2 linked regions of the Algoriphagus machipongonensis genome follow. The protein of the gene in region 1 binds, or shares a complex with, the protein of each later gene. Links are inferred from orthologs where the notes say so. Each region holds a gene or a part of one and is shown on either strand. Other genes may lie near its edges.

Region 1 (17,075 bases):
AACTTAGATCGGTTACCATCAAGTACACTCCGAATCATGTCACTGCCAAAAAGTTTGCCATGACCCTGGGAATTAAAGTGACGAAAAATGATATCATTTTATTAACAGATGCCGATTGCCGTCCCAATTCAAATCAGTGGGTAAGAAAAATAACTGCACCTGTACGAGAAAACAATAAAACTTTTGCTCTGGGATATTCAGGTTATGAAAAAGAAAAGGGTTTTCTCAATAGCTGGATTCAATACGAAACCCTTCTTACGGTTCTTTATTACTTCTCTTTTGGCCTTTGGAAAGCTCCTTTTATGGGAGTAGGCAGAAACCTTTGTTATCGAAGAAGTTTTTTCATGGAAGTAAAGGCTTTTAAAGATCTTTGGCATATTGAAGGCGGAGATGATGATCTTTTCGTTAATAAGTATGCGACAGGCAGAAATACGGCAGTGGTTTTAGATCCAGAATCCAACACCACCTCTATTCCTAAAAAGACAGTCAAAGAGTATTTAGTGCAAAAGAAGAGGCACTTACATGCTGGAAAGTACTATCGATCAGAGGATAAACAAAAAATCGGTTTCTTTACTCTTTCGCATGCTTTGTTCTGGTTGGGAGGCCTCGGATTAATGATTTATTTCGGAATTGATAAGAGTTGGGAACATTTTTCAATAGTTTTCGGTATTATTCTTTTAAGGTCTGTAATAATGGTAGCCGTATTTTCGTCTTCCAGTAAGAAGATCCAAGGAACTAAGGCCCCAAAAAACATCTGGATATTGGATTTCTTGTATTTAGGTTACTTTTGGGTACTAGGGACTATATCCCACCAGGCAAAAGACATCCAATGGAAATAAACGAAAGAGGTTTTTCAAATAAAGCACTAGAAGATTTTGCACTAATCGACAGAGCGGTTCAGGATAAAGATCAGCAAGCCTATGCCAGCTTGATGAAGCGGTATAAAAAAGCGGTCTTTTTTATGATCCTAAAAATGATCCGTGATGCTGATGATGCAGAGGATCTGACAATGGAAGCTTTTGCTAAAGCTTTTAAAAATCTACATAGATTCAAAAAAGATTACACTTTCAGTACCTGGCTTTTCAGAATTGCCACAAACAATACCATTGATTTTATCCGAAAGAAAAAATTAAAGACCATGAGTCTTAATAATACTTTGACGGATGACAGCGGTAACTCGGTCAATATTGACGTGGAAGATGATGACAACAATCCGCAGGATGAATTTATCAGATCCCAAAGAATAGAGATGGTGCGTATTTTTGTAGATAAGCTACCGGCAAAATACCGTAAACTAGTGCAGTTGAGATATTTTGACGAACTATCCTATGAGGAGATTGCCCAAGAACTAGAAAAACCTTTAGGGACAGTCAAAGCTCAGCTTCACCGCTCTAGAGAATTACTATATGAAATCGCCGCTGGCAAACAAAAACACATCTAATGAATTCCGGCACCCAGCTTATCCAAGCTTATTTTCCCAATCTCACTGAGGATCAAATAGCAAAATTTGATCGACTTCAAGAACTCTACGAGGATTGGAATTCTAAAATAAACGTGATTTCAAGAAAGGATATGGATCAATTTTATATCCACCACGTCCTGCATTCATTAGGTATTAGTAAAGTCATGAACTTCCAACCCGGCACCAAAATTCTTGATATCGGTACAGGTGGAGGCTTTCCTGGGATTCCTCTAGCCATCCTATTTCCTGATACACATTTTCATTTAGTTGACTCTATCGGAAAGAAAATCACTGTGGTGAAGGATGTTGCGAAGCAGTTAAAATTAGCAAATGTGGAAGCTCAGCAAACAAGAGCCGAGCAACTTGTTCGTAAATATGATTTTGTGATCAGTCGGGCTGTCACCCGAATGGCTAACTTTTACCCTTGGGTCAAAAACAAAATCCGTAAGGAAGATTTCAATGAATACCCCAATGGAATTCTTTATTTAAAAGGTGGTGAAGTTGATGAGGAGATGGAAGAATTAGGTAAATCCTATGTGGTTTACCATTTGGAGGACTATTTCAAGGAGGAGTTTTTTGAAACCAAAAAAGTGGTTTACATGCCCTGGGAGGATAAGAGGTAGTAAAGGTTTTAAATGTTTGAAGTATGTATTTCTGATGTAAAGCGATAAGATGAAAGTCAGAAATTCAAATGAATTTTTTTTAGATTTTTGGTGTGAGAAATCGAAAATTGACTATTACTATTTTTTCAATTTCTAAATTTTTTGCCGAGATTATTCAGTAATAGCTTTATCCGTTCAATCAGGGATTACTTGTAATTATTTTTTTTATTTCCCGACAATTAGCTCCGCTACTCTTGCCTCATTTCAGAGATTAGCGCTAATTTGAAGTCTCAATTCCCAAAGCTGTATGTATTTAATTTTTGATACCGAAACCACCGGATTACCCCGCGATTACAATGCCCCCATGTCAGATGTGGATAACTGGCCACGACTGGTCCAGCTTGCCTGGCAATTGCATGATGAGAAGGGAAATCTGATTTCGAATCATAATTACATTATCCGTCCAGAAGGTTTTACCATCCCCTATAATGCGGAGAAAGTCCATGGAATCTCTACCAAAAGAGCCTTAAAAGAAGGACATGACCTAAAGCAAATACTTGGGATTTTTGAAGGAGATGTAAAAAAGACCAAATATCTGGTGGGTCACAATGTCGAGTTCGACATCAACGTGGTCGGTTCGGAGTACCTGCGAGCAGAGGCTACCATGCCCCTTACCGCCGATCAACTAGACACCAAAGACATATCCACTGAATTCTGTGCTATCCCTGGTGGTAGAGGGGGAAAATTCAAATGGCCTACGCTGACTGAGTTACACCAAAAACTTTTTGGTAAAGGCTTTGGAGATGCTCACGATGCAGCCTATGATGTAGATGCTACAGCACGCTGTTTCTTTGGTTTGATCACTCAGGGTGTACAAGCTCCTGAAGAAGGGATTGCAATTTCTGAAGTGATCTATGAGGCTCCGAAGCTTGATGAAGCCAATTTTGCACAGGCAAAAGATACTCAAAAAGCTGCAGCCAAAGATGTATTGAAACAGGCAGGAAAAGCAGACATTTCAGACCTGACTGATATTCCTTTTACGCACCTACACGTCCATAGTCAATACTCCGTCCTACAAGCTACCTCAGAGATTCCTGCTATGGTAGCGAAGGCTAAAGAAATGGGGATGCCTGCAATCGCCATGACTGACCATGGCAATATGATGGCAGCCTTTCATTTTGTAAAAGAGGCACTATCCAACGATATCAAACCTATTCTCGGTTGTGAATTTAACCTTTGCCGGGACAGAAAAAATAAATCAAGCAAAGACGATGGTTATCAAACTGTATTAATCGCTAAAAACAAAGCCGGATATCATAACCTGGCTAAACTGGCTTCCTATGCCAATATCGAAGGATTCTATTATCTACCTCGAATTGATAAGGAGGTCCTTCAGCAATACAAAGGAGACCTCATCGCAACGACTGGTGGGCTATGGGGTGAAATTCCGTTTTTGATCCTGAATGTAGGGGAAACACAAGCGGAAGAAGCCTTTTTGTGGTGGAAAGAACAATTTGGAGAAGATTTCTATGTAGAACTTTGTAGGCATGGGATACCCGAGGAGGAAAAGGTAAACGAGGTGCTTTTGGAGTTTGCTAAAAAGCATGACGTTAAATACTTCGCCGCAAATAATTCCTACTATACAAATAAAGCGGATGCAAAGGCCCACGATATTTTACTTTGTGTTAAGGATGGGGAACTGGTAGAAAAACCAAAGAAATACATCGGTAAAAGAGGACGGGAATTCCGGTATGGCTTCCCAAATGATGAGTATTACATCAAAAGCCCTGAGGAGATGAAGAAGCTCTTTGCTGATTTACCCGAGGCTATTGAATGCACCGCAGAGATTACGGATAAAATCGAACCCTATAAACTAGCTCGCGAAGTTTTACTTCCTGCCTTTGATATTCCTGATGAATTCAAGCATCCTGAAGATGAAGTGGACGGTGGAAAACGGGGTGAAAATGCCTTTTTACGACACCTAACCTATGAAGGGGCAAAAAAACGATACGAGGAAATCACTCCGGAGATTGAGGAGCGCCTGGATTTTGAGTTAAAAACGATTGAAAACACCGGGTATCCAGGATACTTCTTGATTGTGCAGGATTTCATTGTAGAAGCAAGAAAGCTTGGGGTTTCTGTGGGACCGGGACGTGGATCTGCAGCAGGATCCGCAGTTGCCTATTGCACAGGCATTACTAATATTGACCCGATCGCTTACAACCTACTTTTTGAGAGATTCCTAAACCCAGATCGAGTTTCACTACCCGATATTGATATTGACTTTGATGATCATGGCCGACAAAAAGTGATTGACTATGTAATCAAAAAATATGGAGCAAATCAGGTAGCCCAAATCATCACTTATGGTACCATGGCTGCAAAATCTGCTATCCGTGATACTGCTAGAGTATTGAATCTACCTTTAGCAGATGCCGGAAGGCTAGCCAATTTGGTGCCTGACATTAAACTGAAAGCTTTATTTGGACTGGCGGGAAACAGAGCTGCACTTTCTGATAAATTAAAAGGTCAAGGTGAACTCATTGCCAAAGCTGATGAACTGATCCGAATTTCAAAAGGGCAGGATGAATCGGCTAAAACAATCAATCAGGCCACCATGCTTGAAGGTTCGGTCAGAAACCTGGGGATTCACGCTTGTGGGGTTATTATCACACCCGATGACATTACCAATTTTGTTCCGGTAGCTCTGGCAAAGGATTCTGACATGGTCTGCACTCAGTTTGATAACTCTGTGGTAGAATCGGCCGGACTCCTTAAAATGGACTTCTTGGGACTCAAAACCTTAACCTTGATTAAGGATGCTGTCAAAATTGTCAAGGAAAGGCATGGCATCGAATTAGATCCGGAAAAATTCCCGATCGATGATGTAAAGACTTATGAGCTATTCCAGCGAGGTGAGACGGTAGGAATCTTCCAATATGAATCTGCCGGAATGCAGAAGTACATGCGTGAGCTCAAACCGACTGTATTTGCCGATTTGATTGCTATGAACGCCTTGTATCGTCCAGGTCCATTGGAATACATCCCAAGCTTTATTAGAAGGAAGCATGGTGAGGAGCCCATTACCTATGATCTGGATGACATGGAGGAGTACCTCAATGAAACCTATGGGATTACGGTCTACCAGGAGCAAGTGATGTTACTTTCTCAGAAACTTGCTGGATTCACAAAGGGTGAGGCGGATGTATTGCGTAAGGCAATGGGTAAGAAGCTGAAGGATGTCTTGGACAAAATGAAGCCTAAATTTGTCAACCAAGCGGCAGAAAAAGGCCATGATAAATCCAAACTTGAAAAGATTTGGAAAGACTGGGAAGCATTTGCCTCTTACGCCTTCAACAAATCACACTCTACTTGTTATGCTTGGGTAGCTTACCAAACGGCCTATTTAAAGGCTCATTATCCTGCCGAATACCTGGCTTCGGTTTTGAGTAATAACATGAATGATATTTCGCAAGTAACCTTCTTTATGGAGGAATGCAAGCGATCTGGAATTCCTGTTTTAGGCCCGGATGTCAATGAATCCAAAAACGGATTTACGGTAAACGCTGAAGGAGAAATCCGATTTGGGATGGCAGCAATCAAAGGTGCAGGCTCAGCTGCTGTAGATGAAATCATCAAGGAAAGAGAGGAGAATGGTCCGTTTAAAAATCTTTTTGATTTTGCGAAGCGTGTCAACTCTAAAGCTCTTAACAAAAAGACCATGGAGGCACTAGCAATGGCAGGGGGCTTTGACTGCTTCCCTGAGCACCATAGACGCCAATACCTTGAAGCAGCGGATGGAGACCTGACTTTGATAGAAAAAGCAACGAAATACGCTCAAAAAGTACAACAAGAAGAAGAAAGTGCTCAAGTTAGTTTATTTGGAGGAAGCAGCGGAAGTATGGATATTCCTTTGCCTTCAGTGGCACCGATGGAGCCCTTCTCCCAACTACAGCAATTGAACATTGAAAAAGAAGTGGTGGGGCTTTATATCTCAGGACACCCACTGGATCAATATAGGTTAGAGATTGAATCATTTACAAATGCGAATCTTCCAGATCTAAATGATATTGACAGCTTTAAAAACAAGAAAGAAATCAAGCTAGCCGGATCTGTAAGTAGTTTTGCTCATAGAACTACCAAAAACGGGAAACCTTTTGGTACGCTAACGATGGAAGACTACCATGGTGGATTTACTTTTTTCTTGTTTGGTGAAGATTATGTGAAGTTCAAGGAGTATTTCATGACTGGATGGTTCCTTTTCATTACTGGTAGGATTGAACCAAAAAAATGGGCAGAGAATGAGCTGGAGTTTAAAATCAGTAATATCATGCTACTCAGCGAAGTACGTGGTAAAATGGTTAAGGGAATGCGGATTAATATCGATTTGGATGATTTAACTCTTGACTTGATGGAAAAATTAGAATCCATTACAGAGAAGTACAAAGGCGATGCAAAACTTTATTTTGATGTCATTGATAGAAAGGAAAATATTGCCTTAGAACTATTCTCTAAACGCTTCTCCATAGATCCAAGCGCAGATATGATCAAAGAGCTGAAAGAGATTCCAGAGGTGATTTATAAAATTGTCTAATCAGTTTTCATTTATTCTATCAATGAGTCATAGATAAAAAAATTAAATCCCTCGGAACTTATTGCCCATCAATACGCTTTAGCTCATATATTTGGCAAAAATTAAGCAAAATTAAAACTAAACATACAATGGGAAAATCAATTGAAATCACAGATGCAAACTTTGAGGAAATCATCAAATCAGACCAACCGATTTTGGTTGACTTCTGGGCTGAATGGTGTGGACCTTGTAAAATGATCGGTCCAGTAGTGGAAGAATTGGCTGGTGATTATGATGGAAAAGCAGTAATTGGAAAAGTTGATGTTGACGCTAACCCTGCTGTAGCTCAAGCATTTGGAATCAGATCGATCCCTACCCTTTTGTTCTTCAAAGGCGGTGAAATCGTAGACAAGCAAGTTGGCGCAGTGCCTAAAGCAGTTTTGGCTCAGAAGCTAGACGCACAACTTTAATTTATAAATAACATTCTTAGTAAAGCCACAGGGTATTCCTTGTGGCTTTTTTTTATCTTGAGCCTAAGATGATAGAAAAACTGATTTCACTTGAGGAGTTTTGGTCTTTGCGAGAACAATTGCCATTAATAGATGCAAGAAGTGAAGCGGAGTTTCTCCAAAGCCACATACCCCAATCGATCAATATCCCAATACTTTCCAATAGTGAGCGCACTGAAGTAGGAACACTTTATAAACAAAAAGGGGCTCTTGATGCCACCATCAAGGGATTTGAACTGGTAGGCCCAAGATTTCACCAAATTCAAAAAAAGGCAATAGAACTTTTTCCTAAGCAAAAAATAATCGTGTACTGCTGGAGGGGCGGTATGAGAAGTCAGATTCTTTCCTGGCTTTTAAGCATGGTAGGATTTGAAGTCTTCCGACTCAAAGGCGGATACAAAACTTATCGAAACTACACTTTTGATGAAGTTAGAAAACCTTGGAATCTATTGGTACTCGGAGGTAAAACTGGTGTTGGAAAAACCAGACTTTTAAAAGCTTTAGAAGACAAAAATGAGCAGGTGCTGGATTTAGAAGACTTAGCTAATCACAAAGGTTCCGCTTTTGGAGGCATTGGTCAACAGCCTCAGCCGAGTGTAGAACAATTTGAAAATTTAATGGCTGAAAAACTACGTCAGTTTAACTCAAATGAAACTATCTGGCTAGAAAATGAAAGTAGGCGAATCGGTAAAATAATTATCAACGATCAGTTTTTTAACTTGATGGGTTGCTCTCCATTGATTGATATCTTAAAATCAGAAGAGGAAAGAATCCAACTGATCAAAGAGGAATATGCATCACTTCCCAAGGAAGAACTTATCAAGGCAATTAATCGGCTGAAGAAAAAACTAGGCGGTCTTCGAACGACCACAGCCATAGAAGACATCATCAATGATCATCATGAATCATGGATTTCCAACCTGTTGATCTATTATGACAAAACATACCAATTTGATTTGGAGCGTCATGACCCTAACAAATTAAAAAGGATTGACCTTACAGGAATAGGAGTGGAAGAATCAGTCAAATTAATAATGGAAATTAAAAACCAACTAAATGGAAAAATCAGTAATCCGGCTCACTGAATGGAGTGAAGGTTCAGGTTGTGGCTGTAAAATAGCCCCAGCAATTCTTGACCAAATTCTTAGCTCCAGCGGCTCTTTCACCCAAGTTGATCCAAATCTATTGGTGGGCAACTCTGGAAAAGATGATGCAGCAGTTTATCAGGTTTCGGATGATCTTGCAATGATCAATTCCGTAGACTTTTTCACCCCGATTGTAGATGATCCATTTGATTTTGGAAGAATTGCCGCTGCGAATGCCATTTCTGATATATACGCTATGGGTGGGAAGCCTGTCTTCGCCAATGCTATTTTAAGCTGGCCCGTAGAGAAACTTGCTCCTGAACTCGCAGCTAAGGTAATGGAAGGTGCTAAGAGCATTTGTAAAACTGCTGGAATCGAACTGGCAGGAGGTCATAGCATCGCTGCAAAAGACCCGATTTTTGGGCTTTCTGTAAACGGGATAATCCACCCTAGAAAGATTAAAACCAACAAAGGAGCAAAATCTGGAGACATCATTTATCTAACCAAACCACTGGGAATTGGCGTTTTGGCCACTGCGCTGAAAAGACAAAAGATTCAAGACAAGGATTATGCCCATTTGATTGATACTGCCTGTCGTCTAAATTCAATTGGCGAGCTGATAGGAAATCATGAGGAGGTTCATGCGATGACTGATGTGACTGGTTTTGGATTGCTAGGACACCTTATTGAAATGTGCGAGGGATCGGAAGTTTCAGCAGCCATTGAAATCCACAAACTTCCCTTGATAGAAGGGATACAGGAATATATCAATCAATTCATTTTCCCGGATAACACCTACCGAAATTGGAATGCATATAGTGCCAAAACCAAAGGTGTAGAGGGCATGGATTTGGTCAAACTATGCGATCCTCAGACTAGCGGTGGATTAATGCTGGCGGTAGATCCTGAAAATCAGTCTTGGTTTGAAAATGCAATGAAGCAACAAAATCAAGTAATCTGGGAGATTGGAAAATTTACTGAGAAAAATGAGTTTACCGTGGCAGTAAACTAAAAAAGCCAGCTTTAAAGCTGGCTTCCCTTTTTATTGTTTTGTGAATTTAAACCAATGGAGACACTCCTCCGCTTACCATAAACTTCATCACATCTGAACTCTTAACTCCAGTTAATGGAGTAACGTTCTCTTTTGGAACCAAGAACACATTTCCAGAAACATTGTAGCTATGAGGAAAGTAAACAGCTACTAGATCAGCCTCTCCTACTATGGACATATCTTCTTGAGTAATAAAACCCAATCGCATCAATGAATCGGTAAGCTGAACTTTTACTGGAGAAGAAAATTTCTTTTTATCTCCAACGAATGCACCCATCAAATCCTTGATGCTGGTATATATCAAATTAACCAATGGGATTTTTATTAATCCTCTTTCAAACCAATCAAAAATCGGTTTTGCAAAGAATAAACTTGCTAGGTAACCAACAAACGTAATCAAAGCCAAAACCATCAAGATCCCAATCCCTGGCAAAGGCACCGGAATCAGGTTATCTAAGAACAGAATCGTTTCGAAGATGATATAAATGGTCACTACCACTGGAGTGACAAACAACAATCCCCGTAGGAAGTAGGAAAGAATTCGTTTATAAGTAAATGCCATGGCTGGAAAATTAAAATCCTGATTATCGTTCAATAATAATCAGGATTTTTATAGAAATTGGGTTCAGTTAAATTTTTTCTTAATCTGGAAGAATTTTAATTTTTACACTTTTATAGTAAACCACAGAGTTTGGATCATGGGCTTGGAGAGCAATAGTACCATGATCTAGTTTTTTAGTACCTAAATCACCTTCACGGTCTTTTGTCTCATCATATTCGTTGATTACTTCTCCATTTACTTTCACGGTAACTTTATCACCTTGAACGATGATGGTTTCTTTATACCACTCTCCATCTTCTACAAAAGTATCTCTCACGTCTTTGAATGAATAAACACTTCCTGTTTTTCTCCAGTCACCGTGGCTTTGATTAACCTGAATTTCATGCCCGATGTTTGGCCATCCTCTTTCTTGATATTTTGTATGGATGAAAATCCCAGAGTTGGCTTCTGGTAAAGTCTTCAAGGTCACTTCCAATTCGAAATTATTGAAGTCATGGTCTCCAACTTCACCTTCATAAAACATGTGACCTCTAGGTCCATTTACTTTTAACATTCCATCTTCAATGGAAAAAGAATCTGGATTTTCAGAAATTTTCCATCCTTCAAAATTTTGACCATTAAATAGCTCCACCCATTCTCCACTTTGTGCAGAAAGTGATAGGGAAATTAAAAAGCAAGCCAGTAATGAAAATAGGTTTTTCATAGCAATTGTATTTGTTTAATATTTCTGAAATTTAAACTCAAATCTTGAATAAACCCTAGCTTCTAAAAACAAAAACCCGAAGAATTACTTCTTCGGGTTTTAAGTATGTTAAACGTAGGTTTAAAATAAGATTAAAGGTCAATTCCCATGAAGGACATAAACGCTAATCCCATTAACCCTGTCAATAGCATGGTAATACCCAATCCTTTTAGACCATTTGGCACGTTGGAGTATTTTAATTTTTCACGGATTGCAGCAAGTGCTACAATAGCAAGACAGAAACCTGTACCTGATCCGAATCCGTAAACAGCAGATTCTGCTAAAGTATAATCTCTTTGCGCCATGAAAAGTGATCCACCAAGGATCGCACAGTTTACAGCAATCAATGGAAGGAAAATACCCAAGGCACCGTAAAGTGCTGGAGCAAATTTCTCAACTACCATTTCTACCAACTGTACCATCGCTGCGATGATCGCGATAAACATGATAAATCTTAAGAAAGTAAGGTCAATAGTTGCCAAGCTGGCACTTGCCCAAGAAAGGGCTCCTTCTTTCAATACAAATTCATTCAATAACCAGTTTACTGGAACAGTCACTGTCAATACAAAGATTACTGCAGCACCAAGACCGATCGCAGTACTTACTTTTTTGGATACGGCCAAGAAAGAACACATCCCAAGGAAGTAAGCAAAAACCATATTGTCGATAAAGATCGACCGAATACCTAAGTTAAATAATTCCATTTCTTCAGTTGGTTTTAGTGTTCAACATATCCTGTTTTGGTACGCTGGATCCAGATGATTAATCCAAGAACCATAAATGCACCTACCGGAGATACCATAAGACCGTTTGTAGCCAAACTAAAATCTGATCCGAATAGGCTAGAGACATAATCATAAATTGGAATTCCAAAAACAGATCCTGAACCAAGCAACTCTCTAAAGAAAGCAACGGTCAAAATAATCCAGGAGTACCCTAAGGCAGATCCAAATCCATCAAGAATAGAGTCATATGGCTTATTACCTAAAGCAAATGCCTCTAAACGCCCCATTACAATACAGTTGGTGATAATCAATCCAACGAATACAGAAAGCTCTTTGTACATATCAAATGCAAAAGCTTTCAACACCTCATTTACCAAGGTTACCAAGGTTGCTACTACTGCCAACTGGACAATAATACGAACACGGCTAGGGATAGTATTTCTAAGAAGAGAAATAAGCAAGTTGGACATTACTACTACGAAGATTACCGCAATAGCCATAACCAAGGTTGGCTTCATTTGAGTTGTTACTGCAAGAGCAGAACAAATCCCCAATACCTGAATGGTGATTGGGTTATCATCCACCAAAGGATCGGAAACGAGCTTCTTCCTTCGTTTGGAGAGTAACGCCTCCGCCGGCTTTTTCTCTATTGATTTTTCTAATGTTTCAGCACTCATATTTAAAATAATTATTGAGTTGATGTTCTAATTAAAGCGTGGCTACCGCTGAAGATGATTTCTGACTTTTAAGGTAAGCTTCATAATAACTCAAGTAGTTCTTAAGCATATTATTCACTCCTTTACCAGTAATAGTAGCACCAGACATTCCATCCACTTGATGTGGGTCATCAGAATAATCTTTTCCTTCACCTTTCTGCATTTCCACAGCTACCAATTCACCAGATTCATTGTATATAGTTTTACCTACATATCTTTCCTGAACTCCTGGCTCAGTGATTCTTGCTCCCAGTCCTGGAGTTTCACCCGCATGACCAAAAGTAACACCACCTACAGTATTCATATCAGTATCCAAGGCAATATATCCCCAGATAGCATCCCAAAGTCCAGCACCGTATAATGGCAAGATGTAGTTATCTACAGCCTCAGGATTACCTTCCTTATGGAAAATATAAACAGGGAAAAGACGCTCTTCAGCTGGCTTCTTATAGTTTTTGGCAACATCTACCAAGTCGGCAGTCACAGCTACACCGTCTTGTTCTGTCACTTCCTCACCATTGATATTCACCACAAGTGAACCTACACGGTTTGCGTAGAATTCATTGATTTCCTGAGGTGTCATTCCATCAATTTGCTCTAAAGGAATCACAGCTCCCAAAATCTGCTTCTTGTTATCCAAAGCCTGGGCTTCTTTTTGCAAAGGCCCCAATACTTGCGAGGTGCCTGATAAAAGCAAACCTAGCACGACGGTCAAAATGACCGAAAATGTAATGATATATGCGTTAGACTGTTGCACGTTGTAACCTCCTTGTTTTGTTAGCTTTTACTACATAATAATCAATCAGTGGAGCAAATACGTTCATAAGCAACACTGCCAGCATAATCCCTTCTGGATACGCAGGGTTTGTAACTCGAATGATGACGGTCAAAACACCTATCAACAATCCGTAAATCCATTTACCAGTTTCTGTTTGCGCAGCTGATACTGGGTCCGTAGCCATGAAGATAATTCCAAAGGCTAAACCTCCCATTACTAAATGGTAATGAGCTGGCATAGCCATGTATTCATTGACTGCCAACAGGTTCATGATAGTACCCATTACGTAGGTTCCTAAAAATCCGGAAAGCATGATTTTCCAGCTTCCGATTCCAGTACCAATTAAAATTGCTGCTCCCACCAAAGCCATCAAAACAGATGTTTCTCCGATAGATCCAGGAATCCAACCCATAAACATGTTTATGAAGCTGTAATCTGCACCTATACTGGCATTGTGAGAAGCAAGAGCCTCCACTACCGGGGTTCCATCATTACTTGCGCTATAAGCAACTCCAAGAGCAGTCGCTCCAGAGAAACCATCAACTGCCATTTTATCTCCTAGGTAAGTCCATACTTGGTCACCAGAAATATTCGCAGGATATGCAAAATATAAGAAAGCTCTAGCAGTCAAGGCCACATTAAGAATGTTCATCCCTGTACCACCAAAAACCTCTTTACCAATCACTACGGCAAAGATAGTCGCTGCCGCAACCTGCCATAATGGAATATGAGGAGGCATGACTAAAGCAATCAACATCCCTGAAACCAGGAATCCTTCAGAAATCGGATGATTTCTTACAACACAGAAAATAAACTCTGTCAACAAGCCGACACCATAAGACACAACCAGGATAGGCAATGCTGAGATCAACCCAAAAATTGCTTTATCCAAGAAAGTAGCTTCTTCGCCTACGGCTAAGAAATGCTGGTGTCCAATATTTAGAATACCGAAAAGCAATGCTGGGATCATGGCTATTACCACTGTGATCATCACACGCTTCAAGTCTGTTGCATCCTTAATTTGAGCTCCCTTGGCTTTGGTAGTCAAGTCTGGAGCAAATACAATCGTTCTATGGCCCTCATAGAGAGTGTAGAACTTTTCCCATTTGCCGCCCTTCTCAAAGTTTGGCTTTACACTATCGAAAAGATTTTTTAATGCCTTCATATCTTAACTATACATCAATAATTCAACCCCTGATCTTACCAACTTCTGTAAATCATTTTTAGAAGGATCCACAAACTCGCAAAGTGCTACATCCTCTTCTATAATTTCATATAGTCCTAACTCTTCCATTTCGTCAAAGTCTTCTGCGAGAATCGCTTTAAACAAATAAGTAGGAAGAATATCCATTGGAAGCACTTTTTCAAATACCCCTGAAACAACAAATGGTCGTTCCTCTCCGTGGGTATTTGTATCTACTTTAAATTTCCCTTTATTCAAGAAAGAGAACATTCCCAAAGCTTTATGGAAACTCAATTTGGAGGTACTAGGCATTAACCAACCTAAAAACTCCTCATAGTCTCCTTCTGGGATAACTGTTATCTGATTATGGTAATAACCAACAAATCCATCCATTGAGATTTTTTCACCAGTCAATACATTTCCAGAGATCACTCTTACATGGCCTGAGTTTAAGTTTCCTTTCACAAAGGAAGACACATTAGCCCCCATATATGTTTTCACATAGGCAGCATTTGTGATTTCAGATCCAGAGATTGCAATTGTTTTAGAGGCATCGTAAACACCTTCTACCATCAATTTACCAATCTGAATAACCCCATACGGACTTATTGTCCATAACAAGTCGCCCTTGTTAATTGGATCAATATGGTGAATCTGAACACCAACATTCCCTGCAGGGTGTGGTCCGGAAACCTTATTGATTTCTGCATTGCTCACATTGGCAAATACAGAAGGTGCTGCTGAAGCGCCATTCAAATTCAAATGTACTTTTCCTGAAGTCAACTTGCCTAAAGCATCAATTCCAGCTTGGAAGTATTTTTCTTCCCCCTCTAACATAAAGCCATAATCAGCCGCTAGAGGATTGGTATCAAAACCTGAAATGAAAATTGCTTTTGGTGTATCTTCTGGATTTGCCACGACGCCGTATGGACGTTGGATCAATTGAGGCCAAACTCCTCCTGCTGCTAGCTTTGCCACCAAAGCATCTCTATCAAGAGATTTTGGATCAGCTTTACCTAGATCTTCGTGGGAAATAGTTTGATCAGCAAGGATCGTGATTTCAAGAAGCTTTCGCTTCTCTCCTCTCTTGACATCCACCACTTCCCCGGAAACCGGAGCCGCGTAGATAACTTGATCCATGGCTTTATCGAACATGACGGGAGTACCTGCCTTAACGGTATCTCCAACGTTGACTAGCACTTTCGGCCTTTGGAGACCAATAAAGTCCGTCGGCTTAATGGCGAAGGTCTGAGCTGGCGTGAAGTCAGCTAATTCTTTTTTAGCCTCTCCTTCCAGTTTTATATCAAAACCCTTCTTAAGCTTCACTATTTTAGACATATCTGTTTTTGAACTATGAGCCTTTGAAAAACGCCCCAAATCTAATAAATACAAATTTTATTTAGGGGGTAATCAAGATATTATGTTTCACTTTTTAAGAGAATGGTTGCCAATTATTTCTGAAGGCAATATTTGATTCAGATCGGCAAAGCATTTTCAGACATCATTTCAAGGTGCGATTTCACTTGCTCCATCAGCCACATAGGCGTAGAAGTAGCTCCACAAACACCCACTTTATCATTTGACTTAAACCACTCTGGGTCTAGTTCTGTCTCATTTTCAATGAAATAACTTCTCGGGTTTTGACCAAGACAAACCTGATACAAAGCTTTTCCATTCGAACTTTTCTTTCCTGACACAAAGAGTATCACATCATTTTCCTGAGAAAACCTCTGAAGCTGTGGTTCTCGGTTGGAAACTTGTCTACAAATCGAATCATTTGCGTTAAACGGTACTTCCTCAAATTCAGAATTACTGTTTTTGATTCTTTCCTGGATTTTATGGGACAATTCATAAAATCCTTTGGTACTCTTGGTGGTTTGACTAAACAAAGTCACTGGCTTCTGAAAGTCAATTTTATCCAAATCGCTATCCTCCATCACCACAATGGCTTTCTCCAATGTTTGACCAGTTAATCCAATTACTTCCGCATGACCTTTTTTGCCATAAATGACAATTTGGCCATTTTCTCTCTCCATCCGATCAAACGCTGTCTTCACACGATGCTGTAATTTCAATACAACTGGGCAAGAAGCATCAATCAGCTCAATATTATTTTCTATTGCCGTTTTATAGGTTTCCGGTGGTTCCCCATGTGCTCTGATCAAGACTTTGCAATCTCTCAGTTCCTGCAGTTCCTCTCGGTCAATGACTACCAAGCCTTTATTGCTCAGTCTTCTCACTTCCATATCATTGTGCACGATATCCCCCAGACAATAAAGTTTCTCACTGGTCTCCATCTCATCCTCTGCCATTTTTATGGCAAACTCTACTCCGAAACAGTACCCTGAGTTTTTATCTATGGTTACTTGCATAGCTTTTCTCTTTATCTATAATTTCTCTGGCTTTATTAACTATAAAAGCCACCTGCTCGGCAAAGGTAATATTACTGGTGTCCACTTCGATAGCATCTTCCACTTTTATCAAAGGACCAACTTCCCGAGTGGAATCAATCTCATCACGGGAGGCAAGATTTTCAATAATATCTTTTAAAGGAATGGTTTCTCCTTTTTCTAATAACTCTGCCTGTCTACGAATCGCTCGAGTCTCCAAATCGGCTGTCATGAAAATCTTCAATTCCGCCTCAGGAAAAACCACTGATCCTACATCTCTACCATCCATGACCACACCTTTTTTCTTCGCCAAGCGCTGTTGTTGAGCTACCAAATCCTTACGAACTGCCGGTAAAGCAGCAATGCGTGAGACATTATTAGAAACTTGCATCGAACGGATAGCGTCATCTACGTGAAGACCATTAAGATAGGTTTCCTGTAATTGATTTTCTGGATTTAAGTGAAAGGATATTTCCAGAGACTTAAGGCCTTTTTCAACATCTTGAGGATTGGTCGCGGAAAGGTGGTTATTTAAAAAGTGTAGGGTTGCCGCCCGGTACATGGCTCCAGTATCTATATAAGTGTAGCCTAAGTCCTTTGCAACAGCTTTTGCTGTCGAACTCTTACCACAACCTGAATATCCATCGATGGCGATGACGATTTTTCCCATCCAAAAACCAGCTAAGTTCGCTTTTTA
Region 2 (3,422 bases), 1.8 Mb from region 1 along the record:
CCTTCGATTTGTCGTTTCTGTTGCAAAGCAATATCAAAACCAAGGTCTTTCCTTAGGTGATTTGATCAACGAAGGAAACTTAGGTTTGATCAAAGCTGCACAGAGATTCGATGAAACTCGTGGTTTCAAATTCATTTCATATGCTGTTTGGTGGATTAGACAATCTATCCTGCAAGCTTTGGCAGAGCAATCTAGAATTGTTCGTTTGCCTTTGAACAGAGTTGGTTCTTTGAACAAAATCAGTAAAACTTTCAGCGAGCTGGAGCAAAGATTCGAAAGAGAACCTTCTCCGGAAGAATTAGCTGAGGTTTTGGAAGTAACTGCCAACGAGGTGGTGGATACTATGAAAATTTCTGGTCGTCACGTTTCCATGGATGCTCCATTTGTCCAAGGTGAAGAAAATAGCCTTTTGGATGTTTTGGAAAATGATGGAGACGAAAAACCAGATGATGGATTGATGAACGATTCACTTCGTAAAGAGGTGCAGCGTGCATTGTCCACTTTGACTCAACGTGAAGCTGATGTAATTACACTTTACTTCGGTTTAAATGGAGAGCATGCTATGACTCTTGAGGAAATTGGAGAGAAGTTCAATTTAACTCGGGAAAGAGTAAGGCAGATCAAAGAAAAAGCAATACGAAGACTTAGACACACTTCAAGAAGCAAGACCTTGAAGCCCTATTTGGGATAAAAGTCAAAAACATAAAGAGGGGCTTTTAGCCCCTTTTTTATATAAGAAATTTCTTGGATGTATCCTTTGCAGCATGGAGATATGAGAAGTTTTTCACCCTATTTTCCTCTTTGGGAATTTTAACATAGGGAGGTTTTGTTTACCCATCATAATTGATAAAATTTAAACGATTTAATACAAGCTATTAATGAATCAAGAGATTGAAAAAGTCCGTGTACTGATTGTTGGGTCCGGACCGGCAGGATATACTGCTGCGATTTATGCCTCAAGAGCAGGTTTATCCCCAGTGTTGTATACAGGTGGCCAACCTGGTGGGCAATTGACCATTACGAACGACGTTGAGAATTATCCAGGCTATCCTGATGGAGTGATGGGGCCGCAGATGATGGAAGATTTCAAAAATCAGGCTGAACGATTTGGAACTCAAGTGAGGTATGGGATGGTGACGAAGGTTGATTTTAATGCATCTCCAAAAGTGGTGACTGTGGATGATCAAGTAACCATTCATGCTGAAACTGTGATTATTTCTACAGGTGCTTCTGCCAAATGGTTAGGATTAGAAAGTGAGGAGAGATTAAACGGTAAAGGTGTATCAGCTTGTGCAGTTTGTGACGGATTTTTCTTTAGAAATCAGGAAGTTGCGATTGTTGGAGCTGGTGATACTGCCTGTGAGGAAGCGTCTTATTTGGCAAATATTTGTAGCAAAGTTTACATGTTTATCAGAAGAGATGAAATGAGGGCATCTCAAATCATGCAAAAACGTGTAATGAATAACCCTAAGATTGAAATCCTTTGGAATACAGAGACGGATGAGATTTTAGGAGAAGAAGAAGTAAGCGGTGTAAGAATTCTTAACAATAAAACTGGAGAAAAATCAGAATTAGCAATTTCTGGCTTCTTTGTTGCTATTGGACATCAACCAAATACTGAGATATTCAAGGACTTTATCCATATGGATGCTTCCGGGTATATCAAAACGATCCCAGGATCTTCTAAAACAAATATCGAGGGTGTTTTTGCCTGTGGCGATGCCCAAGATCATGTTTATAGACAAGCAGTTACAGCTGCTGGAACGGGATGTATGGCTGCTTTGGATGCTGAACGCTATTTGGCGGAAATAGAGAATACATAAACCTAATTCATGAGGTCTTTCATTCTAAAAATATTTTTAGGACTAATTTTGAGCATTGGTTTTACAGAAGCCAATGCTCAAGTTTTTCCTAAGATTATTAAGAAAAATAAATCAACTACTCCAGCTACTGAAACTCAGGAGCGGAAAAATATCGAACTAAGAGGGTTTGATCAACAGTCTTATTTAAGGACCCTTTCCACCATTACTGATTCCATTATTTTCGAAAATAATGTGAACTTGGGAAAGGTGCGTTCGATTGTTAGTGAAGACCCTAATGTCATGATTTGGGCACCAACAAATCAATTAATCAAGGTTTCTGAACAAGTTCAGATCGATAGCATCTGGATTACTGCTTACGAATACTTTTCAAGTTGGGATAGTAAGAAAATTGATATTTATAATTTTGATCCCAAAACCTTTCAGGATTCGGTAAACATCCGACTGTATGATCCATTTTTCGGTTACGAATGGAAAATGCCTCTTAGCAAGACTCCCGTTACCTCTACTTTTGGATCTAGATGGGGGAGATGGCACTATGGAACTGACCTTGATTTAGTTACCGGAGACCCTGTTTATAGTGGCTTTGATGGGATCGTTCGTGTCAGATCCTATGATCGCTATGGCTATGGTTATTATTTGGTAGTCCGCCATAAAAATGGTTTAGAGACACTCTATGGTCATTTGTCAAAGTTCTTAGTAGATGTAGGGCAGGAAGTTAAAGCGGGAGACCTTATTGCCAAAGGAGGTAGTACGGGAAGAAGTACGGGATCCCATCTTCATTATGAATTGAGATACCGAGGATTACCTTTTGATGCTCAGGATGTTTACGATTTTGATGAAGAGAAAATTGTGGGCCCTAATTATTTAATAACTCCCAATACTTTTGCACATGTGGTGAAGGCAAGAACCGCTGCTTACCATAGAGTTAAAAGAGGAGAAAACCTGGGTTCAATCGCTAGAAAATACGGTGTTTCTGTAAGTACACTCACAAGACTAAATGGAATTTCCACTCGTAGTATTTTGAGGATTGGTCAAAATCTAAGAGTAAGATAATCTTTAATAAAAATTTAAAATGTCAAAACTGGATGTATTGGTAATTGCTGCTCACCCGGATGATGCGGAATTAGGCTGTGCAGGTACTATTTTATCTCAGATAGAGAAGGGGTATAAAGTAGGGATTGTAGATCTCACCCAAGGAGAAATGGGAACCAGGGGAACTCCAGAATTAAGACTTCAGGAAGCGGAGAAGGCCGGTGAAATTTTAAAACTTTCAGCTCGTGAAAATATGGGCTTTAAAGATATTTATTTCGAGAATGACGAAGAGCATCAGCATAAACTAATTGAGGTTATTAGAAAATACCAGCCAGAGATAGTTCTTGCCAATGCAATAAGAGATAGGCATCCAGATCATGGAAAAGGCTCTGATTTGGCAAGTAAAGCCTGTTTTATGAGTGGTTTAAGAAAAATCGAAACTAGCTATAATGGGGTATCTCAAAAGCCTTGGAGACCTAAGTTTGTCTACCATTACATTCAAAATAATTACATAGAGCCTGATTTTATTGTTGATATTACCCCTTTTTGGGAGCAGAAAGTGGAAAG

The links.
Region 2: the proteins of trxA (region 1) and trxB are in contact, whole or in part, in a crystal structure (PDB 1F6M), measured with the Escherichia coli proteins. The link is inferred for Algoriphagus machipongonensis from one-to-one orthologs.

What each region holds. Positions count from the first base shown.
Region 1 is NZ_CM001023.1:1,029,075-1,046,149, reverse strand. Bases 5,698-8,437 are described here. They hold trxA (thioredoxin), read left to right. Parts: upstream 5,698-6,768; coding sequence 6,769-7,107; downstream 7,108-8,437. Other genes in these bases: selD (selenide, water dikinase SelD), read left to right, coding at 8,203-8,437; mnmH (tRNA 2-selenouridine(34) synthase MnmH), read left to right, coding at 7,176-8,231; dnaE (DNA polymerase III subunit alpha), read left to right, coding at 5,698-6,658. Also shown: ALPR1_RS04515 (glycosyltransferase), read left to right, coding at 1-839; ALPR1_RS04510 (RNA polymerase sigma factor), read left to right, coding at 830-1,441; 16S rRNA (guanine(527)-N(7))-methyltransferase RsmG, read left to right, coding at 1,441-2,085; more of dnaE, read left to right, coding at 2,372-5,697; more of selD, read left to right, coding at 8,438-9,243; ALPR1_RS04480 (DUF502 domain-containing protein), read right to left, coding at 9,290-9,844; ALPR1_RS04475 (3-keto-disaccharide hydrolase), read right to left, coding at 9,924-10,547; nqrE (NADH:ubiquinone reductase (Na(+)-transporting) subunit E), read right to left, coding at 10,679-11,290; ALPR1_RS04465 (NADH:ubiquinone reductase (Na(+)-transporting) subunit D), read right to left, coding at 11,305-11,988; nqrC (NADH:ubiquinone reductase (Na(+)-transporting) subunit C), read right to left, coding at 12,020-12,784; ALPR1_RS04455 (NADH:ubiquinone reductase (Na(+)-transporting) subunit B), read right to left, coding at 12,771-13,970; ALPR1_RS04450 (Na(+)-translocating NADH-quinone reductase subunit A), read right to left, coding at 13,974-15,326; ALPR1_RS04445 (4-hydroxy-3-methylbut-2-enyl diphosphate reductase), read right to left, coding at 15,464-16,360; cmk ((d)CMP kinase), read right to left, coding at 16,341-17,048. UniProt on the Escherichia coli protein: Participates in various redox reactions through the reversible oxidation of its active center dithiol to a disulfide and catalyzes dithiol-disulfide exchange reactions.
Region 2 is NZ_CM001023.1:2,789,624-2,793,045, reverse strand. Bases 1-2,850 are described here. They hold trxB (thioredoxin-disulfide reductase), read left to right. Parts: upstream 1-878; coding sequence 879-1,823; downstream 1,824-2,850. Other genes in these bases: ALPR1_RS11725 (peptidoglycan DD-metalloendopeptidase family protein), read left to right, coding at 1,833-2,850; ALPR1_RS11735 (sigma-70 family RNA polymerase sigma factor), read left to right, coding at 1-691. Also shown: more of ALPR1_RS11725, read left to right, coding at 2,851-2,876; bacillithiol biosynthesis deacetylase BshB1, read left to right, coding at 2,896-3,422.